DNA from 2 places in the Brevibacillus sp. MS2.2 genome. Region 1 is predicted to be linked to the other one. Evidence: riboswitches for the same ligand, from Rfam matches in the RefSeq annotation. Region 1 holds a riboswitch; the other holds the start of a gene.

Region 1 (7,430 bases):
TTTGATATACTCAGTAGCCAACGGAACCTTGCACGCTGTCTGTCCGACGTCTACATGTACTTTGCCAATCGCAGCGGCCACTTCCAACGCTTCCTGATGAAGTTCCGGTACATACGCACCTACTGAAATAACGAATTGATTCATGGTGTACCGGACGCGATTTTGTTCCTGATGAATCGTCTCCTTCACTCTCACGAGGAGCCGTTTGATTTCTTCTTTATCTAGCTGTTTATCTGGAGTAATCGATAAATAGTTCGAATACGTATTCCACCCACAGGTAGCTACCATCTCTTCCGTTGACTCGATCCATTCCCGTGCCAACTCCATAGCAAAATGACTCTCAGCAGCTACACTCGCAACCGTATATTCGGCGGGTGCGTACCATGACGCTTCCTTGACCCAAGCCTGTAGCTGCTCTTTTGTCATGCTCTTCGGGTCAACCGTCAATCCGGCCAAGTACATGGCGTCGTAGTTTCCCGTATCGTACAGCGCCTGGACGAGCTGCTGATCACGTTTTACCTCCTTGACCAGCTTCTTCATATCGCCGACTCGCACGCCAAACAAAGGCTCCTTTGCACCATGCCGCAATAACGTTTTTTTCGTCTGCTCTGTCCCCATCGCTTCGAGCTGCTGCATGACTTCTTCCAGCGTCATCTTGCCACCCTCCTTTTTCTTCTATTAAATAGGATAACCAGCAGCGGTGCCTCCAACACGAAAAAGCCCTCCACATTCAAAGGAGAGCTTTTTCGTGTTAGAGCTTGACACTCTTTTCCTATTCTTACGCCTGATCGCGTACTCTGATATACAAAACATTTCTCACGTTAATGACAACATCATCATACTGGAGCCATCCGTCGTTTTGATTCGCGACCATTTGAATGATCTCTTCCGGTTCCGTCGTCTCGATGCTAATCATTTCACCGCCTCCGGAAAAGTAAAATTGAATCACTTTTACTTCCTTCATCAAAATCCCCTCCTATTCCTTCTAGTTATCGGATAGTTGGAAAATTTTTGTTACCGGTGATTTTTATGTATACTTTTACCATTATTGCGAAAAGGAGTTCGTTGAAAATGCCTGATTCGGTGCGCACGAGAAAAGGAGCAAGAAAAGCCTCGCTCATCCCTGAAAATGTATTAGCACTCCTTCATGCTGGAGAATTAGAAAGCGTCAATTTGACTGAGTGGCAGGCTGTTGATCGCCGCTTTGCGGTAGAAGCCACACGCCCACGAGGGGTCTGGTGTAAGCATATTGACGCATTGAAAAATGAGCCTGCTCGCTGCCTGCCTTTACTCACGCAAGTGAAATCAGATGCATCTAAATATGTTCAAGATTCTGTAGGGAATTGGTTGAACGATGCGAGTAAATCACAACCAGACTGGGTAACGCAGCTTTGTGACGAGTGGCTAAGAATCTCTGATACAAAGGAAACGAAAAGAATTGTCACTAAAGCGAAAAGAACGATCCTGAAGACCCAAACCGAACAGAAATGATGAACCGAATCACATATTTATCCCAATTTTATTTGTTGAATTCATTATCCGAGGAAAGTTTGCGCTTAATTGATCAATTAACCTCTCTAACCCCTTTCCCCCAAAATACGTGCATTCAAACACCAGAAACTTTTTCAGAGGGCTTCTACTTCATCAAACAGGGGAAAGTACGTTTATATAAAGTAAATCGGGATGGGCGGCAGTTCACATTTGATATCCTCGGGGAAGGCAATGTGTTTGGAGAAATGGATTTGCTCTCATTAGGTACGAGGGAGATGTATATAGAAACCATCGAAGACTGCCTCATTTGTAAAATGAGCAAAGCAAAATTTGAGAGCTACATAATCGAACATCCTCAACTGATGATGAAGATCATGAAGCTCATTAGCGATAGAATGGTTTCGATCAGCCAGGCAGCCGAAAATCTTGCCCTTCTCCCTTTACAAGATCGCATTCTTTCCACGTTAGTAAAGCTTGCCGATCAATTTGGCAATCCCAGCAGTTCGGCGTTTCAAAAAATTGATTTATCTCTTTCCCATCAAGAACTCGCCCACTTTGTCGGGGCATCCAGGGAAGCTGTGACGGTAGCATTACGTGCTTTAGCAAGAGAAGAACTGATTCAAACAGGCTTTAAATCCATTTCCATTCATCGGGACAAAATTTTGAAGAAAATGTAATTCAGATTACATCTTTCCCTCCAAAAGAAAGATATCGTAAAGCTATGGCTTCTACTATTCTTTCGAAAAAGAGGGGAACGACATATGAATAAACCACATTTTCAGAGCCTGCGCGAAGAGCTAGATCATACAACCATTCAAATAGCAGACTTCCTCACTCGTGAAGTAACGGATGCATTTACAAGATCACTCGAGGAGCTGCGGACCTCTGGGCAGGCAAAGGGCTTGCCGATTGGTTCGATTGCGCCTGATTTTACGTTGAACGACCACACTGGCAAGACCTTTATCCTGTCGGAAGAAGTCGTAAAAGGTCCCGTCGTCCTCACATTTTTCCGTGGATCATGGTGCCCCTACTGCAATTTGGAGCTGCAAGCATACCAAAAACAGATCGATACGATAACCTCTCTGGGTGCCCAATTGCTTGCCATTAGTCCACAATCTCCTGCACACTCTCTTACTATGCAAGAGAAAAACGGACTGAGCTTCCCCTTGTTATGCGATACCAATAACCAGGTGGCAGAAAAATATAAACTCAGATTCAGACTGCCTGATTATTTACAGGATACTTACCGATCATTGGATATTGATCTCAAACATTTTAACAGTGACGATTCCTGGACGCTCCCCATTCCTGCTACTTATATCCTCAACAACCAGGGCGTAATCCGGTCAGCATGCTTAGATCCAGATTACAAAAAGAGAATGGAGCCTACTGAAGTTCTAGACATTCTGCAAACCATAACCTAAAGTCCCTAAAATGAAAAACCAGTTGAAACAGCAACTGGTTTTTTCGTACGTTCATACTTTATGAACAATTAGTTTCTTTTCCCTACCAAAACTTGACAAAGATATATCTTTTGGCTTATATTTTGCATGATTATGTCTAGCAAAATTCGACACGTTTTTACAAATTTTGCTAATAAATGCAAAAGGCAAAGTCATCGAAAGGTGGCGACGCAAAACCACGGGTCTACAGTCTTTGACCATGATAGCCGGGTTGCCATCATCTTGAGACCATTTTTTGATGTTGGTAGCTTCGGTTGTTCCATTTCGATGGAACGGCCTTTTTTGGTGTTTACATTTTTGAAAGGAGGATGAAAGCACTTTCATTTTCGTAACGGATGGAAAAACATAACTTTTGAGACGTCAAACATACACAACATGGTTCAATCAGAGAAAATGATGGAGTGGACAAGTTATGTACAAACAAGTAGAAACCGTACAAGAGTTAGCAAAATTTCATGAGATCAAAGAAACAGTATGGACAAGCATGGGCTTCGAAATGGAGTACGCGAAAGAAGGCTCGGCTCTGTTCCTCTTAATTGCCGAAGATGGTGAAGCAGGTGGAACATTTGAAATGACGCCCTTTTCCAAATCAAGTGCTTATATGAAATCACTTTTTCAGGATGTTGTTACAGAAGACATGAAAGTAATGGAGGTAGACAGTCTCGCTGTTTTGCCGAAATACCGTGGACAACTAGGGCAAAAAGGAATTTGCTTGATGATAGATTACGCTGAAAAGCATGGATATACCCACGCAATCGGGGTAGCAGATCCGACTTTTTTTACGTTCATCAACAAGAAGTATCATGTAAAGGCGATTCAGACCAAAGAAATCGTCTTTTACAAAGGGGCTGATGCCATTCCGACCCTCTTCCATCTAAAAGATGTCTATGACAATAAGCATGATCCGAAATATTCCTGGTACAATTCGTCGTCATCCAACCAAGTAAAAGTCGAGGTAGGTGGGTAAAACATGGATAACATTGATCTATTGAGAAGAAGAAATAATTGGGTCGTAATCGTATTCGCCAGTATTATTACGGTTGTTCAAGTCTTAAACCTCTTTCTAGGCGTACCGTACACATTCGTTTTCACGGTGCTGGGTATTTTGTATGGCGTGCTGGCACCTTTTACTTACATCTCCAATCGCCCGAGCTTCCGTGAAAAAGCAGCGCCCTTCATGAAGTTTTTCAACTTCGCCGTAATCGGGATCTTCATGTTCATCATAGTTGGACTGGACCCGCATATGATCAATATCATGACCATTATGTTCTTTGTAGCAGTCATGGGGATTTATCAAGACCGACTCATTAATATTTTGACGATTGTATCGACATTGGGCATTGTCTCTTACTACTTCCTGACACAGAGAGAAACGATTTTCCATTCGACAAGCAATCTTGATCTGATGTACTTCCTGCTTACCTTCTGCTTCGTCTCTGTCACGAGCATGATGCATGCTGTATTCAATAACAAGCTGCAAGAGGAAAGTGAGCAACAAAAGCAAGAAGCGATTGCCTCGAAGGAATCGTTGCAACGTGTTCTGGATCAGATCAACGAATCACTCACCTCTATGCAAGACTATCAAGAGAATTTGAACAAGGTGACGGACGGTGTAAATGTTCGCGCTGTCGAAACCGTCGCTTCCCTGCAAGACATTATGGAGTCCTTTACGATCCAAACCAGCAATACGGACGAGCTGCGTCGGGAAATGAGCTCGACGAATCTGCAAGTTGAGGACATGACCCGCTCTGTTACAGAGATGCATGAGTACGTAGAATCGACCAAAGAAGCCACTAGCGAGAGCGGCAAACGCATTGGCAACATCGGCAATGACTTTGAACGATTTATCACGGACATCCAAGGTACGAACCAGCTGATTCAAGAGCTCAATAAAGAAACCGAATCGATTGGGAAAATCATTCAAACCATTTCCGAGATTTCTGCACAAACCAATCTGTTGGCACTCAATGCCACGATTGAAGCGTCTCGCGCAGGCGAGCACGGCCGAGGATTTGCTGTCGTAGCAGATGAAGTACGCAAGCTGGCGGAATCCTCCAAGCTATCCTCAGAGTCGATCTCGAGCCTGCTGATGACCATTCGCGAAAAAATGAAGCTCGTATCGGATATGATTTCCGAGTCACAGACTTCTTTTGAGAAAAATAGCGAAGGCATCCTCGAAGTACAAGAAATGTTCACCAATGTAGACAACTACATGCAAAATTTTGCGGATAAAACGAAAAACCTGCAAGAGTTCATCGTCCATGTTCACAGCATGATTCAGGAAGTCGGCGCAAAAGTAGAAGTCAACGCAGATATTACCGACAAGAACAAAGAGAGCCTGGAAGAAGTACTTGTTCTCGTTTCTGAGCAAAAAGACGAAGTCGTTAAGGTTTCTGGCGGCTTTGAGAAAATCGAACAACAGATGCGTGGTCTCCATATGTAACCTTCCTGCAACCGCCTTTTATAGGCGGTTGTTTTCTTTTCTCATTTTGTAACCGAACAGATATATAATAAAAATATTCTGATATTTACAATCTCATACAATGAAAGGTGGCACATCATTGATGGATGCACGAATCGAAACAAAAACGATTCAGACCGATCGATTGCTCGTTTCCTATCTGACAGCAGGCGTACCGGAAGGAGAACCGCTTCTCCTCATTCACGGTAATGCATCAGCCAACTTGTTCTGGGATGATACCATTGCGGCTCTATGTGACCAGTACCGTGTATATGCACCTGATATGCGTGGCTATGGAGCAAGTGAAGCATTGCCTATCGATGCGACACGCGGTTTGCGAGACTGGTCGGATGACCTTCATTCGTTTATTCGGGCATTGGACTTGCCAACACCTGTCCATCTTGCCGGCTGGTCTTTGGGTGGAGGGATCGTGATGCAGTTTGCCATCGATCACCCACAGGAAGTCTGCTCCCTGATTCTAATCGCCCCCATGTCCCCTTACGGCTTTGGTGGAACCAAGGATATTGCTGGCACCCCGTGCTACAGCAGCTTCTCAGGCTCGGGTGGAGGAGCCGCCAACTCGGAGCTCGTCAAAAGGATAGCCGCTAAAGATATGAGTAGTGACTCCCCCTCCAGTCCTCGCAATGTCATGAATCAGCTTTATTTCAAGCCCCCATTCCAAGTTGGCCCTGAGCAGGAAGACCGTTATGTGAGCGCAATACTCTCTACAAGAACGGGAGAGGGCTTTTACCCCGGTGCTTTTGAATACGTAAACGATTGGCCCGGTGTTGCTCCTGGAACGACAGGGATTACGAATGCGATTTCTCCCAAATACGTAAATTTGTCCGGTATTGTCCAGATTGAGCCGAAATGTCCGATTTTATGGATTCGCGGTGCGGATGATGCCATTATCTCGGATCAGTCGCTTGCTGATTTCGGTACGCTGGGCAAGCTTGGCTATGTCCCCGGATGGCCAGGGGAAGACGAATATCCACCGCAGCCGATGGTCTCCCAAATTCGTGACGTGCTTGAACAATATCAGCGCGCTGGTGGTTCCTGTCAGGAGATTGTCATGGAAAATGTGGGGCACGCTCCACACATCGAGAAAGCAGAGGAGTTTATAGAGCTCATTCGAAAAACCGTCAGGGCATGACCCTGACGAGTAAAGTACCCAATTTTACACCTCATAGCTATTGAAGCCACATTTCTATTCCTGTCTTTCCAACGTCATTCACACAAAAGCTTACAAATAATGCTTTTGCCTCACTTGTTACTGGAACCCTTGTCTTTCTGCATGAATAAATTAAAAGGGCTAGCAAAATCACCAAAAGGAAGTGCAACAATTGGGACAAAGTTCAAGCTCAGCAAGTGAAAAGTATGATTATATCGTGATTGGTGCCGGAACTGCCGGAGGGGTAATCGCCAAGGAATTAACAGATGACAAGAAGACTTCTGTACTTGTTCTGGAAGCAGGTACAAATATGCCCAACCTGAGCGCTTCTCTTGAGGCAGCAGTGAATATGGCAGATGATAACAAGCTATCCTTCATAGCCGTCTCAAAAATCGAACAAGCGATTGGACGCCAGCTTCCGCTATGGAGTGGGAGAGTAATTGGTGGAAGCTCCGAACATAATTTTATGTATGCTGTCCGCGGAAGCCGCGAGCTTTATAATCAATGGGCAAAACTCGTCGGAGATCAATGGAGCTACGATAATATCCGCTCCTTATTCAAGAAAAACGAATCCTATTCGGGAGATACACAAAGCCCAAAAGAACGCGGTACAAAAGGCCCTATTTTTGTCAGACAGCAACAGATTCCGAATGGCGGGCTTATCCAAACATTAGCAGAAGCAACCTCTCAGGTTTTGGGTATCCCCATTGTCGAAGATTATAATACGGGCATACGAGATTGTACCTTTTTCCAATCACAATTTATTCAACAAGAAGTAGATGGGAAGTTTGTCCGTTCCTCCACCAGAGCCGGGTATTTAAATAACCAAATCGTGACACAGGGC
Region 2 (7,430 bases), on a different contig from region 1:
GAAGTCGTACATCGGATAGATGCACCATTTGTCGCCCGTGTTGTGATGCGTTGCATGGGAGATCCGATACAGAACCGGATCACGCATGTTGAAGTTCTGAGAAGCCATATCGATTTTCGCACGCAGCACCTTTTCTCCGTCCTTGAATTCCCCTTGGCGCATCCGTGCAAACAGGTCCAGGTTTTCCTCCACAGATCGGTTGCGGAACGGACTATCTGTGCCAGGCTCTGTCCATGTCCCACGCATTTTACGCATTTCTTCGGGAGACAGATCGTCTACATAAGCCAGACCTTTTTTAATCAACAGTACCGCCCGGTTGTACATCTCTTCAAAGTAATCAGATGCAAAAAACAGCCCGTCCCATTCGAAGCCAAGCCATTGAACGTCCCTTTTGATGGCCTCTACGTATTCGATGTCTTCCTTTACCGGGTTGGTATCGTCAAATCGAAGGTTGGCCTTGCCAGAAAATTCACGTGCCAACTCAAAGTTGAGGCAGATTGCTTTTGCATGTCCAATATGAAGATACCCGTTCGGTTCTGGGGGAAAGCGGGTAATGATTTCCTTTACTTTGCCCTCTTGCAAGTCATCAATCATGATATTGCGGATAAAATTGGATGCCGCTACCTTGTTTTCCAATGAAATCAACCTTTCACTTCACCTTTACATTCCATAATACTGATTCTCTACCCAGAGTTCAACAAAATCGGGTCGTTGACCGACCCGCTCACGTCTTCCATTGCTGCCTCGTTTGCCATTGTGACCTGCAATACAGATGAATGACAGAATCAATGGCAACGCGCTGCTCCGTGATCCCACGAATCGTTTCGAGATGCTTCGGGGAAATCAGATGCAGCAAAGGCTGTTCAACATGATTGAAACGTTGGAAGGCTTCCGCAGCAATCCGATCCCACTGCGGGTAATATCGAAGCAAGTCATCGGGCATTACGCGGGAGCGTTCCGTGTCGGACTCGGGCAAACAATCAAAAGGTTCATCCAGATTTAACGTTCCATAATCATCAGTCAACTCTTCACCCGGCTGAATATCCCGTGCAGCCAATTCCATATCATACATGGTCGGCACGCAATTCGCATGAAAGCTGTGGTTCACGTACCTTGCCTTATCCCAACAAAGAATGTACTTTCCGAACTGGTTCTTGAACGAATATTTTTGTACGTCCTGTTTTCGTAATGAATCAAGTCTTTCCACAAATCCCGGGTCCAATACCTGGTCCAAATTATCCTGTGCCCATACAATCGTTCCTTTTGGGATAAACCTTGTCGCAAACACACCGTACCCGATCTCATCGTTGATATAGCGCAATTCTGTATCGGGATGCATCATGGTCTTTGTTTCACTCCTTGGCGAATGTGCCTTTTTATCATCATAAGCAGTTCAGCCCCAGGAGGTGTGTGAATGTCTGCGAAAAACAACCTTCCTCATAGCATTCCTGACTATTTTTCTGGATGAAAATAATTTTTCTTATTTACCACAAATGGTAAATAGTCTATATTATTGGCAAACGGAGTTTTAGGAACATTTTCCCACAACGATCGAATCAGTTTATGTGTCAATTTTCTACTTTAACCATTGATATCGAAACGGCATACCCGGGGAAATCCGGCGACGCAAAGCTATAGGGGCTACCTCCGTAACAGCGGACACGCTTGCCAGCTACCGAAGTATTGATGTAGGACGAGACCAATGATCCTATATCATTGGTCTTTTTTTGCGCTCACAATGTCTATTTTTGTCTATTTTTGTATGATTGTGTATTTTTAACTTTTAAAGGAGGTGAGGCAACAGCGGATAGCCGGTTTAATGAAAACATTATTTTATTCATCATGAAGGAGGTTTCATAGGAATGTCATTCTGGAAGAAACTCTCGACCGTCGCGCTGACTGCTGTCATCGGGCTATCAACATTCTCTGGGGTACAAGCTGCTAACCGTCCAACATCGATGTCACCGAACGCAATGGTGACGACTCCTCACTATCTGGCTACGGCTGCGGCCCTAAAAACATTGGAAGACGGTGGAAATGCAGTAGATGCTGCTATTACAGCCGCTTCCACATTAGCTGTCGTCTATCCTCATTACACATCCATTGGTGGAGATAACTTCTGGCTCATCTACAATGCCAAAACCAAAGAGCTGAAGGCGCTGAACGGCAGTGGTCGCGCAGGCGAAAAGGCAACCATCGACTATTACAAAAACAAAGGCTACGAAAAAATCCCGTCCCGCGGTTATGAATCGGCAAACACTGTCCCTGGTGTCGTCTCCGGCTGGTGGGAGGCGTACAACTACGCCCATAAAAGCATGGGCAACAGTAAGCTTCAATGGAACAGACTGCTGGAGCCTGCCATTGGATACGCAGAGAATGGATATCCAGTCACCCCTAACCAAGTATATTGGACGAAATACGCGACAGATCCAACTGACAATGACTTGAAAAACCTTCAACGTTTTGATGGATTCCGTAAAACATTCCTGAAGCCAAACGGCGATCCTTATGCAGCAGGCGAAATTCTCAAACAAAAGGATCTTGCCAATACTTTGCGAATCATTGCAAAAAAAGGCGCTGACGGTTTTTATAAAGGAGAAGTTGCTAAAAAAATCGTAGCAGACATGCAAGCCAACGGTGGATTGCTCACGTTGAAAGATTTTGAGAAGCACACCTCCACTTGGGCAGATCCAATTTCGGTAGACTACCGCGGTTACAAAGCGTACAATGTTCCGCCTAACTCCCAAGGCATGGCATCGCTCTCTATTCTTAATGTTTTGAATAACTTTGACCTCAAGAGCATGGGTGAAGGAACACCCGATTACTATCACACGATTGTAGAAGCTACCAAACAGTCTTTTGCTGACCGCGACAAATGGCTGACTGACCCTGCCTTTGTGGATATCCCTGTGGATGAACTGTTGTCCAAGCAGCACGGGAAAGATTTAGCTGCGCGCATTGATATGAAGCAAGCCGCCAAATCCGTAGAACCGCTTGATCCAAAAGGAGATACAACCTGGTTCGGGATCGTCGACAAAGATGGAAATGCAGTGTCCATCATTCAGAGTCACTATTTTGACTGGGGTTCCGGCATCGTAGCGAAAGATACGGGCATCCTTATGCAAAACCGCGGAAGCTATTTCTCTTTGGACCCTAAACACATCAATCACTTGGAACCAGGAAAACGCACCTTCCACACAATTAACCCAGCTATGCTCTTTAAAGGGGACAAGCCTTATCTTCTCTACGGAACACAAGGGGGAGAAGGACAGCCGCAAACGCAAGCCGCTCTCGTCACGCGTATCATCGACTTTGGTTTCAGCGTGCAAGACGCAATCGAAGCGCCGAGATGGCTGCATGGACGCAACTGGGGATCTTCTTCCAACAATCTAAAGGTGGAAAGCCGCATCCCTCAAGAAGTCCTGGACGAGTTGATTAAACGTGGGCATCCAGTAGAAAAGCTGGAAGCAGCCTATACCGATACGATGGGACAGTCCGGCGCAATCCTGATTGACCCGCAAACCAATGTAAAATTTGGCGGTGCTGACCCTCGCGGTGAAGGCGCTGCAATGGGATATTGATATTTTGTCAGACTGCTGAGTAAATCTCAGCAGTCTACCTGTTTCTATTTCGCAATCACGGATTAGGAGTGGAAAAACCCTATGTTTTTGTTCAACAAGCTCAGGAACAAAATGATTCTTTGGTTTCTCGTCGTGGCCGTCATTCCACTTACTGCCGTTTCGTTGTTTATCACGAGCAGCTTTTCATCCATTCTGATTGATAAACAAAAATCATCCTATGTTGACCTTACTTCCAGTACAGCCATAGCTATGGATCAATATCTGGATCGGCGTATGACAGAAATTCAGATTTTAGCCCGTACCGCGGATATTCAATCCGATGATGCAGCGGCAAAAAATGAATTCATCCGCAAGTTTACCGAGGAAATGAAACTGTATGACGGAAATACGTTTATCGCAAGCGATGGAAAAGTAACGGCTGATACGTTCCCCAAAAGCGTTGGAATCAATCTTGCCGAGCGCCAATTCTTCAAAGACGGTATGCAGGACAAGTCCAGCTTCTCCGATGTTCTTGTTGCGAAAACAACCGGCAATCGCTCTATCATCGTCGCTTCCCCTGTAAAAGCGAAAAACAATGAGAAGCTTGGTGTTTTGACCGGGCTCGTCAATGTAGATGACTTCACAGCTACATTTCTCAAAGATTTGAAAGTAGGCAACGATGGTTATCCGATTCTCGTTGATAACAAGGACCAGATTCAGTACCATCCTACCGAGGATCTGATCGGAAAACCGCTTGAGGAATCCGCTCTGCCGCAACCATTACAGGAAATCCTTACATCAGGAAAAACAGAAAAGGGCTCATACAGCTACTCGGACAACGGCAAGGAATACGTTGTCACCTATTCCCCCATTCCCAAGACCAACTTTGGTTTGTATCTGCATATCCCTGTCGAATCCATAACGTCTGCGGTTTCATCCGTTACCACCATGGTTACGATCATTGTCATCGCTGTTGTTGCTGTTGTGATCGCAATCGCATACGCTGTTTCCCTGCAAATCTCACGCCCTATTGCGGCAGTTGCCTCTGTGGCTAATCGCATTTCCGAGGGTGAACTGACTGTACAACCCTTGCAAATTCGAACCAGGGATGAGGTTGGACAGCTATCCCAATCCGTAAACACAATGGTGCTCAACCTGCGAACGATTATTCAACAAGTAAATGATACAGCTTCAGATCTTGCTTCTTCAGCAGAGGAATTGTCGGTCAACGCCGACCATACGAGCAAGGCTACCGAGCAAATTGCAATCACGATTCAGGAAGTAGCGTACGGTGCGGAAAAGCAAGTGAAGAGTGTAGAGGATAGTGTCACCGCAATTCAAGGCGTATCGACAGGGGCTCAGCAGGTTGCCACGAATGCACAGCAAGCTGCCGAATCAGCTTTGGACGCTTCCCAAATTGCAGTGGAAGGCAATCAGGCCCTTCAGGTCGTTATCAGCCAGATGCAGTCGATCGAGAGCACTGTCGGTAACATTGCCGATATCGTTAAACGATTAGGGAACAGCTCGCAGGAAATCGGGCAAATCGTCCAAGTCATCACCGCCATAGCTGAACAAACAAATCTGTTAGCGCTTAACGCAGCTATTGAAGCGGCGAGAGCTGGTGAACAGGGGCGCGGATTCGCCGTGGTGGCAGACGAAGTGCGCAAATTGGCTGAGCAGTCCGCACAATCAGCGCAACAGATCAAACTGTTGATTACGACGATTCAGCTCGAATCCAACCAGGCTGTCCTTTCGATGGAGCAGGGCACCCAAGAGGTCGCCACTGGACTTACGGTCGTTAACCATGCAGGCAAGTCCTTCGAACAGATCCAAGATGCTGTCACGCAGGTGGCAAGCCAAATTCAAGAAGTAAAGGCTTATTCTGAGCAAATGTCTTTGGGCACCAAGCAGGTGGTAGAATTGGTCAGTGTCATTGAAGAAGTAGCGGAGAATTCTGCTGACGGAACACAAAGCGTGTCGGCCGCCACAGAAGAACAACTGGCAGCTATGGAAGAAGTCAGTTCATCAGCTTCTTCCCTGGCAAAAATAGCCGAAGAACTGCAATCTCATGTAAGTAAATTCAAGATATAGTCCAATTAACGAAAAGAAAGAAAGCCGCCTGGCATACTGCTCGGCGGCTCTTTCCTACTTGCGCTTACACACCCACATCCGGTCAGGATGGTTCGTGCAAATTTGAATCTCGGGATGCCACGAAATGACTTCACGGATATGCTTCGGATCATCCAGCGTCCACGCGATGACTTTGAAGCCTTTTTCAATCGCGGCTACTGTTAGCTCACGATTCAGAAACGGATATCCCATGGAGAGGATCGTAGCACCTGCTGCCTCCATCTGTTCCAGCATGAGTACAGGGCGGCCATAAACAATTAGGCCTGTCTCCACTTCTTGATCGAGTGTGCGGACGTGACGGATCAAATCGTGGTCAAATGAAGTCAGGTGCACCTCTTGCTTCATTCCATGCCTTTCTACAAGCGAGAGCACCTTTTCAGCGATACCCGGGTACATGTCACTCGTTGCTTTCAACTCGATATTTAGCGTGCAGCGACCTTTTACTGCGATCAGCACTTCCTCTAGTGTAGGGATTTTTTCGCCCGCAAACTTGTCACCAAACCAGCTACCTGCATCCAGCTCACGCATCTCGGCCAAGGTATGATCCATGACCAGACCGCGGCCATTCGTCGTGCGTTCCAGCGTAAAGTCATGAATCAGCACCGGAACACCGTCACGCGTCAGTTGAACATCAATTTCCATTGCTTTGATAGCTGGCTCTGCCAAAGCCAGTCGAATCGCTGTCATTGTATTCTCCGGGGCTTTACCTGACCACCCGCGATGTGCCATACAAATGTTCATTTCGCCAGCTCCTCTATCATTTCGTTTCTGTTATTTCTTCAAAAGCTTGCTGCCTTTTTCCGTTGCCGTCTGCATCGCTTCATCAACAGTCGCTTGGCCAAGCATCGCACGCTGCAATTCTTTTTGGATCACATCCTGCAATTCTTTGTAGCCTGGAGCCATTGGACGTGGATAGCCGTATTGCAGTTGATCTACCGCGACCTTGAAGTTTGGCTCTTTTTCGTAGAATGCCTTCATTTCAGCCGAATCAATGGCTTCTGTCGTGACAGGCATATAACCGGAAGCGATTGACCACGGAACCGTTTGCTCGGTATCGGTCATCCACTTCATGAACTCCCACGCTGCTTTTTTCTCTGCATCGGTCGACTTTGCCAGCATCACGAGATTCGCGCCGCCCGTTGGCGTACCAAACGTTTTATTGGCTGGCAAGAAAGCTGCACCCATGTCAAATTTGGCATTTTTCTTCAATTCCGTCAAGGAACCTGTCGAGGTGAAAATCATGCCCACTTTTTGATTCAGGAAGTCTTGCTCCGCTACATCCCACGCATTGTAGTTCTCTCCTGGAGGGTTTTTCATAATGCCTTCCTTCACCATTTTGGACCAGAGCTCAAGCGGTGCTTTTCCTGCTTCGTTGTTGATTGTCAGCTCCTTGCCGTTCTCACTCAGGATGTTACCTCCGCCTTGGAAAACAAGCGCTTCGTAGAACCAGATATCAACAGGCGTCGAGAAGCCGTACCGGGTAATTTTGTCTCCTTCTTTTTTGCTCAGCTTTTGCGAGAAGCTGACGAGCTCATCCCATGTTTTCGGACCGTTTGAATCAAGTCCTGCTTCTTTTAACATATCGCGGTTGATGTACAACAGTGGGGTGGAGCGGTTAAATGGCACTGCGTACAGCTTGTCATTCCAATAAGAGTTTTTCATGAGACCTGGAATGTACTTCTTTTCATCCCCTTGCGAGTATGGCGTCAAATCTTCCAAAACCTTTGCATCCGCAAATGC

What was found. A riboswitch is a leader RNA that binds a small molecule or an ion and turns the genes downstream of it on or off. The one in region 1 is predicted to bind cyclic di-GMP.
Region 2: linked by a shared signal. The riboswitch ahead of ggt (gamma-glutamyltransferase) and the one ahead of HP568_RS27290 (GNAT family N-acetyltransferase) in region 1 are both predicted to bind cyclic di-GMP.

Annotation. Positions count from the first base shown of each region.
Region 1 covers NZ_JABSUZ010000050.1:13,179-20,608, forward strand. Annotated here, with positions in the region: gene HP568_RS27265 (DNA alkylation repair protein) at 1-654, opposite strand, end outside; gene HP568_RS27270 (hypothetical protein) at 779-964, opposite strand; partial or broken gene HP568_RS27275 (DNA alkylation repair protein) at 1,174-1,491, shown strand; gene HP568_RS27280 (Crp/Fnr family transcriptional regulator) at 1,491-2,168, shown strand; gene HP568_RS27285 (peroxiredoxin-like family protein) at 2,253-2,915, shown strand; cyclic di-GMP riboswitch class I at 3,090-3,173, shown strand; gene HP568_RS27290 (GNAT family N-acetyltransferase) at 3,367-3,921, shown strand; gene HP568_RS27295 (methyl-accepting chemotaxis protein) at 3,925-5,397, shown strand; gene HP568_RS27300 (alpha/beta hydrolase) at 5,519-6,568, shown strand; gene HP568_RS27305 (GMC family oxidoreductase) at 6,759-7,430, shown strand, end outside.
Region 2 covers NZ_JABSUZ010000001.1:184,285-191,714, forward strand. Annotated here, with positions in the region: gene HP568_RS00785 (glutamine--tRNA ligase/YqeY domain fusion protein) at 1-645, opposite strand, end outside; gene HP568_RS00790 (SET domain-containing protein) at 725-1,342, opposite strand; cyclic di-GMP riboswitch class I at 1,592-1,680, shown strand; gene ggt (gamma-glutamyltransferase) at 1,863-3,581, shown strand; gene HP568_RS00800 (methyl-accepting chemotaxis protein) at 3,663-5,651, shown strand; gene HP568_RS00805 (glycerophosphodiester phosphodiesterase) at 5,706-6,431, opposite strand; gene HP568_RS00810 (ABC transporter substrate-binding protein) at 6,462-7,430, opposite strand, start outside.